Regions from separate parts of the Streptomyces sp. NPDC016459 genome, predicted to be linked through region 2. Evidence: riboswitches for the same ligand, from Rfam matches in the RefSeq annotation. Region 2 holds a riboswitch; the other holds the start of a gene.
The links. Region 2 has a riboswitch for cobalamin ahead of ABZ567_RS23265 (energy-coupling factor ABC transporter permease). Riboswitches for the same ligand answer to the same signal wherever they lie in the genome.

Region 1 (7,166 bases), on a different contig from region 2:
CGCGGACACCGGCGCGGTGACGGGCTGGGTCCCCCTCGTCGTGGGCGTGTTCGCCTTCTGCGTCTCCGTCGACCGGGCGGTGGCCTCGACGGCGGGCGGTCCGCCGTGGGCCGGTCCGGTGGCGGCGGGTGCGGGCGCGCTCGCGGTGCTCGCCGTCGGGATCGGTCCGCAGGTCGAACTGGCGCTGCTCGTCTCGGGGTTCGCGATGGCTGCGACGCTGGACGCGCTGGCCGGCCGACGGCTCACCGTACCGGGGTCCGGACCGACGTCCGGACCGGCCGCCGTACCCCGGAGTTCACCCCAATTGGTCTAGACCTAGACAGTGTCCCGCGCTTAGCATCGACGACCGCGATCACCAACGCGATCGATCGTGCGACGGAACGTGACGACGGGGGAGATAACGGATGTTGGAGGCGCTCGGCATAAAGGAGTCGACGGAGGCCGTCTACCGCCTGCTCCTGGAGCGACCCGAGTACGACGTGACGGAGATGGCGGCCCACCTCGGCCGCTCCGAACCAGAGGTCCGCGAGGCGCTCGCCTGCCTCGCGGACCTCAAGCTCGTCCTCATGGACGACTCCTCGGGCGAGGTCGAGCCCTTCAACCCGGACGTCGGATTCTCCTTCCTGCTGTCCCGCGCCGAAGCCGAACTGAGCAAACGAAAACGCCAGGTCGAGCAGGCCGGCCGGGCCGTGGCCGGCATCCTCGCCTCGTACGCCGACCACTCCGAACCGGGCGTCCGGCACGACCTCGTGGACCGCATCACCGGCCTCGACAACGTCCGCGAACGGCTTGAGGACCTGGCCGCGAACGCCCGCACCGAATGCCTCTCGCTCCTTCCGGGCGGGGCGCAGCTCCCCGACACGATGGACGCGAGCCAGCCGCTCGACCAACTGGCCCTGGAACGCGGCGTGCGGATCCGGTCGATCTACCAGGAGAGCTTCCGCAACGACCCGCCGACCGTCGAGTACGTCCGCTGGTACTGCGAACTCGGCGGCGAGGCCCGGACCGTGCCCGTGGTCCCGATGCTCATGGTGATCGTCGACCGCGAGGCCGCGCTCGTCCCCGTCGACCCGGAGGACGGGCGCGCGGGCGCCCTCGAAGTCCGCAGCCCCGGGCTCGTGCACGCGCTCGTGGTGCTCTTCGACCGCCTGTGGGACACCGGAACCCCGTTCGGCGAGACCCCGCGCCGGGACGCGCACGACCTCTCCCCGCAGGAGCGGGAGTTGCTCATGCTCCTCGGCATCGGCTGCACGGACGACATCGCCGCCCGGCGGCTCGGGATCTCCCTGCGGACCGTGCGCCGGATGAGTTCGGAGCTGATGAACCGGCTCGGCGCGCGCAGCCGATTCGAGGCGGGCGTACGGGCCGCCAAGGAGGGCTGGCTCTGACCCGGCGACCCCGACGGCCCCATGAATCACTTCCGTTATGCGGACAGGGGTTCCATGGAGCGTGGCCGTCCCCTAGATTTCCCCACCATTAACGAGGTGATCAGCGAGGGGACGGGAATCGCCATGTCAGACACGCCAGATACGACACAAGGGAAACAACCCACCATCACACCCATGCGGGTGGTGATCGGACTCTGTCTGTTCGCCCCGTTCGTGGCGATGCTCTGGGTGAGCTCCTACGCGAAGACCGAACCGCTCTTCGCCGGCATCCCGTTCTTCTACTGGTACCAGATGCTCTGGGTGCTGGTCTCCACCGTGCTCACCATGGTCGCCTACAAGCTGTGGCAGATCGACCAGCGCGGCCGCAAGGGTGGTGACGCGCGATGAAGGACGGCGTGAACGGCGTCGCACTCGCCGTCTTCATCTTCTTCTTCCTGGCCGTCACGGTCATGGGCTTCCTCGCCTCGCGCTGGCGCAGGGCGGAGAACGAGAACAGCCTCGACGAATGGGGCCTGGGCGGCCGGTCGTTCGGCACCTGGGTGACCTGGTTCCTGCTCGGCGGCGACCTCTACACCGCGTACACCTTCGTCGCCGTCCCGGCGGCCATCTACGCGGCGGGCGCGGCCGGCTTCTTCGCCGTGCCGTACACGATCCTGGTCTACCCGCTGATCTTCACCTTCCTGCCGCGCCTCTGGTCGGTCTCGCACAAGCACGGCTACGTCACCACCTCGGACTTCGTACGCGGCCGCTACGGCTCCAAGGGCCTGTCCCTCGCGGTGGCGGTCACCGGCATCCTCGCCACCATGCCGTACATCGCGCTCCAGCTCGTCGGCATCCAGGCCGTCCTGGACGTGATGGGCGTCGGCGGCGGCGAGACCACCCACTGGTTCATCAAGGACCTGCCGCTGCTCATCGCCTTCGGTGTCCTCGCGGCGTACACGTACTCCTCGGGCCTGCGGGCGCCCGCGCTCATCGCCTTCGTCAAGGACACCCTGATCTACATCGTCATCGCGGTGGCGATCATCTACATCCCGATCAAGCTGGGCGGCTTCGACGAGATCTTCGCCAAGGCCGGCGAGGCCTACGCGCAGACCAACCCGGCGACGGACAAGCCGCGCGGGTCGCTCGTCCCCGGCGAGGCCGGCCAGTGGACGTACGCGACGCTCGCGCTCGGCTCGGCGCTCGCCCTGTTCATGTACCCGCACTCCATCACGGCGACGCTGTCGTCCCGGAGCCGTGAGGTCATCCGCCGCAACACCACGATCCTGCCGCTGTACTCGCTGATGCTGGGCCTGCTCGCGCTGCTCGGCTTCATGGCGATCGCCGCCGGCATCCAGGTGAAGAACGGGCAGCTCGCCATCCCGCAGCTGTTCGAGACGATGTTCCCCGACTGGTTCGCGGGCGTCGCGTTCGCCGCGATCGGCATCGGCGCGCTCGTCCCGGCCGCGATCATGTCGATCGCCGCGGCCAACCTCTTCACGAGGAACATCTACAAGGACTTCATCAAGAAGGACGCGACCCCGGCGCAGGAGACCAAGGTCTCCAAGATCGTTTCGCTCCTCGTGAAGGTCGGCGCGCTCGCCTTCGTCCTCACCATGGACAAGACGGTCGCGATCAACTTCCAGCTGCTCGGCGGCATCTGGATCCTGCAGACCTTCCCGGCCCTCGTCGGCGGCCTCTTCACCCGCTGGTTCCATCGCTGGGCGCTGCTCGCCGGCTGGGCCGTCGGCATGCTCTACGGCACGGTCGCCGCGTACGGGGTCGCCAGCCCGACCCAGAAGCACTTCGGCGGCTCCTCCGCCGAGATCCCGGGGATCGGCGAGATCGGCTACATCGGTCTCACCGCCTTCGTCCTCAACCTCCTCGTCACGGTCGTCCTCACCTTCGTCCTCAAGGCCGTCAAGGCCCCCGAGGGCATCGACGAGACCTCCCCCTCGGACTACACGGCCGACGCCGGTGACGCCGGCGTGCAGACCGACATGCCGAAGCTCGCCGCCGAGACGCGCTGACCCCACACACCGGCCCACGCACGGCCGCACGCGAAGGGCCCGGGATCTCCACCAGGAATCCCGGGCCCCTTCTCGTCCCCGGGAAGGCACACTGCCCTCATGGACTTCACCATCAGGGCGGTACGGCTGGAGGAGTACGAGGCGCTCGGAGAACTCACCGCGGGCACCTACTTGAACGACGGGCTGCTGCAGCACGGGGCGGAGGACTTCTACCTGGAGGTCCTGCGGGACACCGCCCGGCGGGCGCGCGAGAGCGAGGTGCTCGTCGCCGAGGACGCCGAGGGGACGCTCCTCGGCGGGGTGACCTTCGCCACCGGCGACACCCCCTGGGCGGACATCGCGGTCGCGGGCGAGGCCGAGTTCCGGATGCTCGCCGTCGCCCGTGAGGCCCGCGGCCGGGGCGTCGGAGAGGCCCTCGTACGGGCCTGCGTCGACCGCGCCCGGGCCCTGCCGGGGAGCGAGCGGATCGTGCTCTCCACGGACGTGCGGATGCTCTCCGCGCACCGGATCTACGAGCGCCTGGGCTTCGTCCGCACCCCCCACCGGGACTGGGAACCGACCCCCGGCCTTCTGCTGCTCACCTACGCCCTGGAGTTCTGAAGCCGGGCGGCGACACAACATGTGGGGGGTGCGATGAGTGGAGCCCCCCACATGTATGCTCGTGCTCGCTGTCGACGCAGGGGAATCCGGCGCGAATCCGGAACTGTCCCGCAACGGTGTGCTTCGTACGAATGCATCACATTCGTACGAGGTGAGTCCGAGGACCTGCCGGCAGCGCACCCGGTCCGTCCGTTCCGGGTGCCACTGACGTCCGGGCCTCGCGGAGTGGGCCGGTGGAAGCGTCGCGTCCGGCGTTACGGACGCCCGCGTGCCCGCCTTCCCCCGCCGCGGCCCCGAGCCGAGCGAGGGAGAGCCCCCACGTGACCATCGCGCCCGCCGATCCGGCGTCCGCCGAGGCTTCCGCGGTCGAGAGCGACGGCCCCGGGACCGTGCTGCTGCGGACCCTGACCGACCTCACCGCCGATCTCCCCGACACCGACCCCGGCAAGGTCGCCGCCGCCGCGCTCCGCGGCCGCAACGCCACGTCGGACGAGGCGGAGCTGCGCGAGCTGGCCACCGAGGCGGCCGCGGGCCTGATCGCGGAGGACCCGGCGTACTCCCGGCTCGCCGCCCGGCTCCTCACGGTCACCATCGCCGACGAGGCGGCCGGCCAGGGCGCCTTCTCCTTCTCCGCCTCCGTCGCCGTCGGTCACCGCGAGGGCCTGATCGCCGACCGCACCGCCGAGTTCGTCGCCCAGCACGCGGCCCGCCTGGACGCGACGATCGACCAGGCCGCCGACGACCGCTTCGGCTACTTCGGTCTGCGCACCCTCTACTCGCGCTACCTGCTGCGCCACCCGATCACCCGCCAGGTCGTCGAGACCCCGCAGCACTTCATGCTGCGCGTTGCCTGCGGCCTCGCGGAGGACGACAGCACCCGGGCCCTGGACGAGGTCACCGCGCTCTACGGCCTGATGAGCCGCCTGGACTACCTGCCGTCCTCCCCCACGCTCTTCAACTCCGGCACCCGCCACCCGCAGATGTCCTCCTGCTACCTGCTCGACTCCCCGCTGGACGAGCTGGACTCCATCTACGACCGCTACCACCAGGTGGCGCGCCTCTCGAAGCACGCGGGCGGCATCGGTCTCTCGTACTCCCGCATCCGGGCCCGCGGTTCGCTGATCCGGGGCACCAACGGGCACTCCAACGGCATCGTGCCGTTCCTGAAGACCCTCGACGCCTCCGTCGCCGCCGTGAACCAGGGCGGCCGCCGCAAGGGCGCCGCCGCCGTCTACCTGGAGACCTGGCACGCGGACATCGAGGAGTTCCTGGAGCTCCGTGACAACACGGGCGAGGACCAGCGCCGCACGCACAACCTGAACCTGGCGCACTGGATCCCGGACGAGTTCATGCGCCGCGTCAACGCCGACGCCGACTGGTCACTGTTCTCCCCCGCCGACGTGCCCGAGCTGGTCGACCTGTGGGGCGAGGAGTTCGACGCCGCCTACCGCGCGGCCGAGGCGGCGGGCCTGGCCCGCAAGACGATGCCGGCCCGCGACCTGTACGGCCGGATGATGCGGACCCTGGCCCAGACCGGCAACGGCTGGATGACCTTCAAGGACGCCTCGAACCGTACGGCCAACCAGACCGCCGAGCCCGGCCACACCGTCCACTCCTCGAACCTCTGCACGGAGATCCTGGAGGTCACCGACGACGGCGAGACGGCCGTCTGCAACCTGGGCTCGGTCAACCTCGGCGCGTTCGTGGACACCACCGCCCGGGACATCGACTGGGAGCGCCTCGACGCCACCGTCCGCACGGCCGTCACCTTCCTCGACCGCGTCGTCGACATCAACTTCTACCCGACCGAGCAGGCGGGCCGCTCCAACGCCCGCTGGCGGCCGGTGGGCCTGGGCGCGATGGGCCTCCAGGACGTCTTCTTCCAGCTGAAGCTGCCGTTCGACTCCGCCGAGGCGCGCGCGCTCTCCACCCGGATCGCCGAGCGGATCATGCTCGCCGCGTACGAGGCCTCCACCGACCTCGCCGAGCGCAACGGCCCGGTCCCCGCCTGGGACAAGACCCGCACCGCCCGCGGTGTCCTGCACCCGGACCACTACGACGTGGAGCTGAACTGGCCGGAGCGCTGGGCCGCGCTGCGCGAGCGGATCGCCGCGGTCGGCATGCGCAACAGCCTGCTCCTGGCGATCGCGCCGACGGCGACCATCGCCTCGATCGCGGGCGTCTACGAGTGCATCGAGCCGCAGGTCTCCAACCTCTTCAAGCGCGAGACGCTCTCCGGCGAGTTCCTCCAGGTCAACTCGTACCTGGTGGACGAGCTGAAGCGGCTCGGCGTGTGGGACGCGCAGACCCGTGAGGCACTGCGCGACGCCAACGGCTCGGTGGCCGGCTTCACCTGGGTCCCGGCCGAGGTCCGCGAGCTGTACCGCACGGCGTGGGAGATCCCGCAGCGCGGCCTGATCGACATGGCGGCCGCCCGCACCCCGTTCCTCGACCAGTCGCAGTCGCTGAACCTGTTCCTGGAGACGCCGACCATCGGCAAGCTGTCCTCGATGTACGCGTACGCCTGGAAGCAGGGCCTGAAGACGACGTACTACCTGCGCTCCCGCCCGGCGACCCGGATCGCCCGCGCGGCGCAGGCGTCGACCGTGGCCACCGCCCCCATCCCCGTACAGGCGACCCCGGAAGACGCCGTCGCCTGCTCCCTCGAAAACCCCGAGTCCTGCGAGGCCTGCCAGTGATGAGCTCCACCGAACGGAAGAACCTCCTCGACCCGGGCTTCGAGCTGACCCTCCGTCCGATGCGCTACCCGGACTTCTACGAACGCTACCGCGACGCGATCAAGAACACCTGGACCGTGGAGGAGGTCGACCTCCACTCGGACGTCGCCGACCTCGCCAAGCTCACCCCCGGTGAGCAGCACATGATCGGCCGCCTGGTCGCGTTCTTCGCGACCGGCGACTCGATCGTGTCGAACAACCTGGTCCTGACGCTCTACAAGCACATCAACTCCCCCGAGGCGCGCCTCTACCTGTCGCGCCAGCTCTTCGAGGAGGCCGTGCACGTCCAGTTCTATCTGACGCTGCTGGACACCTACCTGCCCGACCCGGACGACCGCGCCGCCGCGTTCGACGCCGTCGAGGAGATCCCCTCCATCCGCGAGAAGGCACAGTTCTGCTTCCGCTGGATGGACTCGGTCGAGAAGATCGAC
Region 2 (7,166 bases):
ACCGGCCGGCCCGAGCAGCACCCCGAGCGTGACCGCGGCCACGAGCACCGCCCCCGGCCACGGCGGCAGACAGACCGCGCACAGGGTCAGACCGAAGCCGAGCAGCGCTTTCTCGGCGGGATGACGGCGGCGCCAGCGGCTGCTGTGCGCCGCCGCGTCGATCGGCAGCATCGGCGGCTACGCGTCCCGCCCGTCGGCCGGAACTCCCGGGCCGCCCGGCTCCCGGGCTCCGGGCGCCGCGACCGCACCGTCCACGAGGCCCCCGGCAGCCCTGGACGCCCCGGCGGGCTCAGCGGCCGCAGCAGGTCCGGCGGCCTCGGATGCCCCAGCGGGCTCAGCGGCCCCAGCAGGCTCAGCGGCCTCGGCGACCCCGGAGGCCTCAGCAGCCCCGGAGACCCCGACCTCCCCGGCAGCCCCAGCAGGCCCGGCGGCCCCAGCAGGCCCAGAGACCCCAGCAGGCCCGACGACCCCCGATGCCTCAGCAGCCCCGGCGGCCCCGTCCGCCCCGGTCGCCCCGGCCCGTGCGGCGCCCTGCCTCCGCCCTCGCCGCAGACCGAAGTAGTACGCGAGGACACCGGCGCCCAGCGCCGCCTGGAGCGAGAACAGCGCGGACTCGACCTCCCCGGACGGCGGCTCGTACAGCGGCGTGAACCACGGCTCGTAGTCCGGCCGGAGCTCCGTGATCGCGGTCTCCGCCTCCGCGTCCGCCCCGGTGAACGGTTCCTCCTTGTGATCCCCGAGCCCCAGCGCCAGCGGCAGTACCGCGAGCGCCGCGACGACGAGCAGCAACAGGGCGTTGATCTTCGCGTTCCGGCTCATCGCGCGGCCGCCTCCTCGCGTTGCTCCGCCGTCCGCCCGGCGAGGACGCCGAGCCGGATCAGTTCGCCCTTGCTGGACTGCGTGAGCAGCCGCATCACGAGCACGGTCAGCAGGCCCTCGCTCACGGCCAGCGGAATCTGCGTCACGGCGAAGATCCCGCCGAACTTGGCGAGCGCCCCGGCCACACCGCTGCCCGGGTCCGGGAAGGCGAGCGCCAGCTGCACACTGGTCACGCAGTACGTCGACAGGTCGGCGACGAACGCGCCGAAGAAGACGGCGACCATCAGCGGCGTACCGGACCGGCGCAGCAGCCGGTACGTGCCGTAACCCGCCCAGGGCCCGACGATCGCCATCGAGAAGGCGTTCGCGCCGAGCGTGGTGAGCCCTCCGTGGGCGAGCAGCAGGGCCTGGAAGAGCAGGGTGATCGTCCCCAGGACCGCCATGATCGGCGGCCGGAACAGGATCGCGCCCAGACCCGTACCGGTCGGATGGGAACAACTACCGGTCACGGACGGCAGTTTGAGAGCCGAGAGGACGAAGGTGAAGGCGCCGGCGGCGCCGAGCAGAAGAGTGGACTCGGGGTTGGACCGTACCTCGCGGGTCAGCGCGCGGACCCCGTGGACGATGAACGGTGCGGACGCGACGCCCCAGGCGGCCGCGTGCACAGGGGGTAGGTACCCCTCGGCTATATGCATGGTTGGGAGACCCTCTCCAGCACCTCGTGGATGGACAACGCACCCTGGCCGGTCTCCTGGCTGACGGTCATACGCCCGGACTCCGCCTTCCCACACCACGACGGTCTCCCATCGCGGTCCAGTGGCTTCCCCGAGGGTGACATCCCGCGGGGGTGGAGCCGGACCTCCCGATCACAGTGGCGAGGGCCGCACCGGTACTGCACCGGTTTCCCGAACACCAAGGCCCTGCGACACTAGTGTGTTGACCAGGTACATCACAACACGGTCGCCACCCGGCGCGGCTTCTCGCTCACACAGCGCTGTCACTCCTTGCGGTAGGCGTACGCCTCCGACGCCGCCGCCACCACCGCGTCGAGGTCCGCTCCCGCGCTCGCCGTGACCAGCGCGGCGACCGCGCCCTCGACGAACGGCGCGTCCACCAGACGGGAGCCCTCGGGAAGCTCGTCGCCCTCGGCGAGCAACGTTTTCACGGTGAGCACCGCGCTCCCCAGGTCGACCATGATCGCCACTCCCGAGCCCCGGTCCGCGGCCTTCGCCGCCTCGCAGATCAGCCCGGAACTCGTCCCCAGACCACCGTCCGGAGTCCCGCCGGCGGGGACGATCGGCGCCAGGTCGCCGCCACCGGACAGCCCTCTGGCCAGCTCGGCCACTGCGGTCGCGACGGCGGCACTGTGCGAGACGAGCACGATGCCGACCCGCACGGAACCGTCGCGGACCGGCCCGCCCCGGCTCCCGCCGCTCATGACGCCCCCTCCGCACGCGCGGTGTCGTCCAGCGCGGTGAACAGCAGCGCGGACGAGGTCGCCCCCGGGTCCTGATGCCCCACCGACCGCTCACCCAGATAGCTGGCCCTGCCCTTGCGCGCCCGCAGCGGTACGGTCGCGAGAGCGCCCTCCTCGGCGGCGGCGCGGCTCGCCTCGAACGACTCCCGCAGGCCCTCCACGGCCGGGAGGAGCGCGTCCAGCATCGTCTTGTCGCCCGCCTGCGCGCCGCCCAGCTGCGACACGGCCGTCACGCCGGAGCCGAGCGCCTCCGCCAACCGTGCCCGGGTGACCCGCTCGTCGTCGCCGAGGGTCTTGCCGGTACGACGCAGCAGCGTGCCGTACAGCGGTCCCGACGCGCCCCCCACGGTGGAGATCAGCTGCCGTCCGGCGACGGTCAGCACCGCGCCCGGTGTCGCCGGCGACTCCTCGGCCAGGGTCTCGGTGACGGCGGTGAACCCCCGCCTCAGATTGGCCCCGTGGTCGGCGTCGCCGATGGCCGAGTCGAGCTCGGTGAGCCGGTCCGCCTCACGGTCGACGGCCTCGGCCACCGCGGTCAGCCAGCGCACCAGGAAGTCCGCGCCGAAGTCCTCCGTCATGCCGGTCCCCTCTCCCATCCCTCGTCTCACCGACCCCAGCGCAGCGCGGGCGTCTGCACGGGAGCGTCCCAGAGGCGGAGGAGTTCCTCGTCCACCTCGCACAGCGTCACCGAGCAGCCGGCCATGTCCAGCGAGGTCACGTAGTTCCCGACTAGGGTACGGACCACCGGCACGCGCCGCTCGCCCAGCACGCGCTGCACCTCGGCGTTGAAGCCGTACAGCTCCAGGAGCGGGGTCGCGCCCATGCCGTTGACCAGCGCGATCACCGGCCCGGACGGGCGGAGGTCCTCGACGACGGCGTCGACGGCGAAGTCCGCGATCTCCCGGGAGGTCATCATGGGCCGCCGCTCACGGCCCGGCTCGCCGTGGATGCCGATGCCCAACTCCAGTTCCCCGGCCGGCAGGTCGAAGGTGGGGCTTCCCTTGGCGGGGGTGGTGCACGCGCCCAGGGCCACGCCGAAAGACCGGCAGCGTGAGTTGACCAGGCGGGCGATCGCCTCCACCCGTTCGAGGGGCGCGCCCTCCTCGGCGGCAGCGCCCGCGATCTTCTCCACGAAGAGCGTGCCGCCGGTGCCACGCCGGCCCGCCGTGTACAGACTGTCCGTCACGGCGACGTCGTCGTCGACGAGGACCTTGGCGACCTGGATGCCCTCGTCCTCCGCGAGTTCCGTCGCCATCTCGAAGTTCAGCACGTCACCGGTGTAGTTCTTGACGACGAACAGCACCCCGGCGCCGCTGTCGACGGCCGCCGCGGCCCGCACCATCTGATCGGGCACCGGAGACGTGAACACCTCCCCGGGGCAGGCGGCCGCCAGCATCCCGGGCCCCACGAACCCCCCGTGCAACGGCTCGTGCCCGGACCCGCCGCCGGAGACCAGCGCGACCTTCCCCGCCACGGGCGCGTCCCGCCGCAGCACGACCCGCCGCTCGACGTCGACGGTGAGCTCGGGATGAGCGGCCGCCATCCCCCGCAGCGCGTCGGCGACCACGGTCTCGGGAACGTTGATGAGCATCCTCATGAGTACCTCCTGATGAGACGGACAGACAAGCCGCTGTGCAGGTCCTGGCAGGTCGGAGTGGCCCGGCACCCACCCAGACTCACGGGCCGACGCCCGTACGGCAAGGCAAGGCGACCGGGCATGCACATCCCCGCGCGGTGATCATGTGTCAGACACCCCCTGGTCCGCACAGGACCGCTGCGGCGCCACTCGGCACGTCGGATGCGCCGTGCGGAAAGACGCCGCTCCCCACACGGAGAACGGCGAGGTGCGTTCCCGAGGGTGTATGGGAGCAACGGGCGGGGGTATGAGGGCGAGGCCGTCCGAGGTGGATCGGACGGATCGTCAACTTCAGCAAGACCGTGGGGGGTCATGTGAACGGGACCGCGCTTCGAGGACCGTGGCGGGCGGGAGCGGTGGCGTCGACGGCGTGCGCCCTGCTGGTGCTCGGGATCGCGCCGCCGGCGTCGCCCGTACCGTCGGCGGAAGGGCCCGCGGCGATGCCCGTACGGAGCGGCACCGTCGGGTACCGGGCCAACGCGCGAGGTGACAGCCGGGTCGTGGGCGCCACCGCGAAGCCGCCGTTCAAGAAGCTGTGGCAGCGTGACCTGGGGTCGGTCGTGTCGGCCCCCGTGGCCGTCGGCGGCCAGGTCTTCGCCGTCGTCAACGCCGACCAGGGCGACGAGGGCGGCCCGCGCATGGAACTCGTCGGGCTCGACGCCGCTACGGGCAGGTCCCTGTGGCCCCAGAGGTTCCTGACCAGTCGGCCCAACGCCACCGTCACCTACGGAGGGGGGCTGCTCTACACGCAGACCATGGACGGCCAGGTACGGGCGTGGGACCCCGCCACCGGAACCGTGAAGTGGACCGTGGAGCTCGGCAACGGGTTCTGCCAGTACCCGCCCGCCTGGTACGCCGACGTCGTCTACGCGCAGGACGGTCGGGGCAGGGCTTACGCGCTGCGCGCCGACACCGGCGCTCGCCTGTGGGAGGCCCCCCTCGTCGAGAACGGGTTCGCCCCCGTCCTCGTCGACGACCAGGGCGTCTGGATCGGCTTCGACAATCTCGCCTACCAGCAGCTGGACCGGGCGACCGGAAAGGAACTGCGGCGCTACGACGTGCCCGACAGGTCAGGGGCGGGCGGGAACCCCACCGCGTTGGGCGACGGCGCCCTGTGGCTGCGGAACAGCTTCGCCGACGACGCGAACGTCGTCGCCTACGACCGCCGGACGGGCGCCGTGGTGCGGAGGCTGCCCGCCGACGCCACGCCCGCGTTCGGCACGGGGCGGGTGTACGTCGCCAACCGGGGCGTCGTGAAGGCCCTCGACACCACCGCCGGATACGCCACGCGCTGGACGTACACGAGCCCGCGCCAGGCGGCGACGGTGCGCCTGGTCGCCGGGGGGCACGTGTACGTGGCCGACGGCTCCGGCGAGCTGGTGGTCCTGGAGGAACAGACGGGGAAGAGGGTCTGGTCGTACCGGCTGTCCGCGGAGCCGCATCCGATGGAGAACATCGTCGCGGAGAGCGACTGGCGGGGCTGGACCGTGCCGGGGCTCGGGACGGCGCAGGGGAGGCTGTTCGCGCCCGCGCAGGGCGGCGTCCTGCTCGCGTTCGGCAACGCCTGACCTGGCGGTCGCAGCTGAGACGGGGTGCCCGGCGGCGGCCGGGCACCCCGTCGGGCGTGTGCGGGGGCGGCCGGGCACCCCGTCGGGCGTGTGCGGGGGCTGCGAACGTTCCGGCCGGTCGGGGGCGCCTCCCCCTCGGCGGCGTCGGGCCTGTCCGTATCGGCGCGTCGGGACTGGCCGCGCCCGCGGCCGCAACGTACCGACCGGGCCCGCCGGCCTCACAGCCCGGGGGAGGGACGTCAGGCCCGTGGCCGGGGCGGAACGCCCTGGGCGAGGACGCCGACCGCGTACGTCCGATCCGGACCCCGGCCCTGCCCCGACCCGCCGCAGGCAGGCGGGCACGTCGTCGTCGGGGTGGCTAGGCGGTCTTCCGCAGGGTCTTCCCGGTGACCAGCACCCCCGCCAGGACCGCCGCGACCAGGGTGCCGATGATCGCCGTGAGGACGGCTCCGTTGTTCAGGTGCAGGCCGACGTCGGACGAGGTGGCCTGGGAGAGGCCGGAGGCCATGCCCGCCAGTGGGGGCAGTGTCACGAGGACACCGAGGCCCGCGCCGACGGCCACCAGCACCGCGGTCTCGCCGGCGGCCAGCCCGAGGAGCTGGCGGACGGTGCCGCCGGCGGACCTCATCACCGCGTAGTCGCGGCGACGGCCGTGGGCCGCCATGGCCATGCTGTTGGCGACGGCGATCACGCTGTAGCCGACGGCGATGGCGATGAGCATGGCGGCCAGGCTGTCGGTGAGCTTGGCGTCGGTGTTGTAGTCGTCGAGGGCGTACCGCATGGCGTCGTGCACGACCGTGCCGGGGATCGTGGCGGAGGCCTTGTGCCCCGCCGGGACGAAGATGTCGTCGGTGAGCGCGGCCGGGTCATGGGCTCGGACCAGGTCACGGGCGACCACGAAGTCACCGCGGGCCGGGTCGTCGGGCGAGATCTGGCTGACCGTCAGGTCGACGCCCGCGCCGTCGGCGAACCGCACCAGGACGCTCTGGCCCCGCTCCAGGCCCAGGTCGGCGGCGGTGCGCCGACCGAGCACGGCCTCTCCCGGCTTGTTCCACCGGGCGTCACGGCTGCCGAGTACGTCAAGGACGGTCCGCTCATCGCCGACGAAGGCGCGGGTCGGCAGGGAGGCCTTGCCCACCGGGTGGGCGGCGACGACCTCATCGGTGTTGCCGGGGGTGCCGTCCGAGGTGACGATCGTCTGGCCGGCGACCTTGAGCGCCTCGCCCGCCGGGTAGGCCACCCGCATCGTCTCCACCGCTCCGCTGAGCAGGACCGCGAAGCCGACGGCGGCGATCACGGGGGCCACCAGGGAGGCGGCGCGGCGGGAGTTGGCGGTGAGTTCGGAGCGGATCAGGACGGGAGCGGCCGAGCCGCGTGTACGGAGGGGAGCGGTGAGGAGGCGGCCGAGGGGGCCGACGAGGGCGGGGGCCAGCAGGGCCGCCGCGACGATGAGTGTCATGGTCGCGAACAGCGCCATGCTGATACGGGTGTCGGCGCCGGTGGTCGCGGTGCCGACGGCCAGGGCGGCCCCGAGGCCGAGGACCGACAGTCCTGCGATCCAACGGCCGCGCCCCATGCCGTCGTTGGCGGAACGGCTGTCCAGGAGGGCCTCGATCGGGGCCACCTTCGCCGCCTTGCGGCCGGCGGCCCAGGAACCGATGAGGCT

Region 1: another riboswitch for cobalamin. It lies ahead of ABZ567_RS08685 (ribonucleoside-diphosphate reductase subunit alpha); the one in region 2 lies ahead of ABZ567_RS23265 (energy-coupling factor ABC transporter permease).

The regions. Positions count from the first base shown of each region.
Region 1 covers NZ_JBEYCR010000002.1:655,240-662,405, reverse strand. Annotated here, with positions in the region: gene ABZ567_RS08710 (MMPL family transporter) at 1-313, shown strand, start outside; gene ABZ567_RS08705 (LuxR C-terminal-related transcriptional regulator) at 405-1,388, shown strand; gene ABZ567_RS08700 (DUF3311 domain-containing protein) at 1,512-1,775, shown strand; gene mctP (monocarboxylate uptake permease MctP) at 1,772-3,397, shown strand; gene ABZ567_RS08690 (GNAT family N-acetyltransferase) at 3,497-3,997, shown strand; cobalamin riboswitch at 4,046-4,185, shown strand; gene ABZ567_RS08685 (ribonucleoside-diphosphate reductase subunit alpha) at 4,318-6,696, shown strand; gene ABZ567_RS08680 (ribonucleotide-diphosphate reductase subunit beta) at 6,696-7,166, shown strand, end outside.
Region 2 covers NZ_JBEYCR010000010.1:81,099-88,264, forward strand. Annotated here, with positions in the region: gene cbiQ (cobalt ECF transporter T component CbiQ) at 1-171, opposite strand, end outside; partial or broken gene ABZ567_RS23260 (energy-coupling factor ABC transporter substrate-binding protein) at 517-819, opposite strand; gene ABZ567_RS23265 (energy-coupling factor ABC transporter permease) at 816-1,514, opposite strand; cobalamin riboswitch at 1,543-1,779, opposite strand; gene ABZ567_RS23270 (PTS fructose transporter subunit IIA) at 1,817-2,257, opposite strand; gene dhaL (dihydroxyacetone kinase subunit DhaL) at 2,254-2,874, opposite strand; gene dhaK (dihydroxyacetone kinase subunit DhaK) at 2,901-3,893, opposite strand; gene ABZ567_RS23285 (PQQ-binding-like beta-propeller repeat protein) at 4,289-5,500, shown strand; gene ABZ567_RS23290 (FtsX-like permease family protein) at 5,859-7,166, opposite strand, start outside.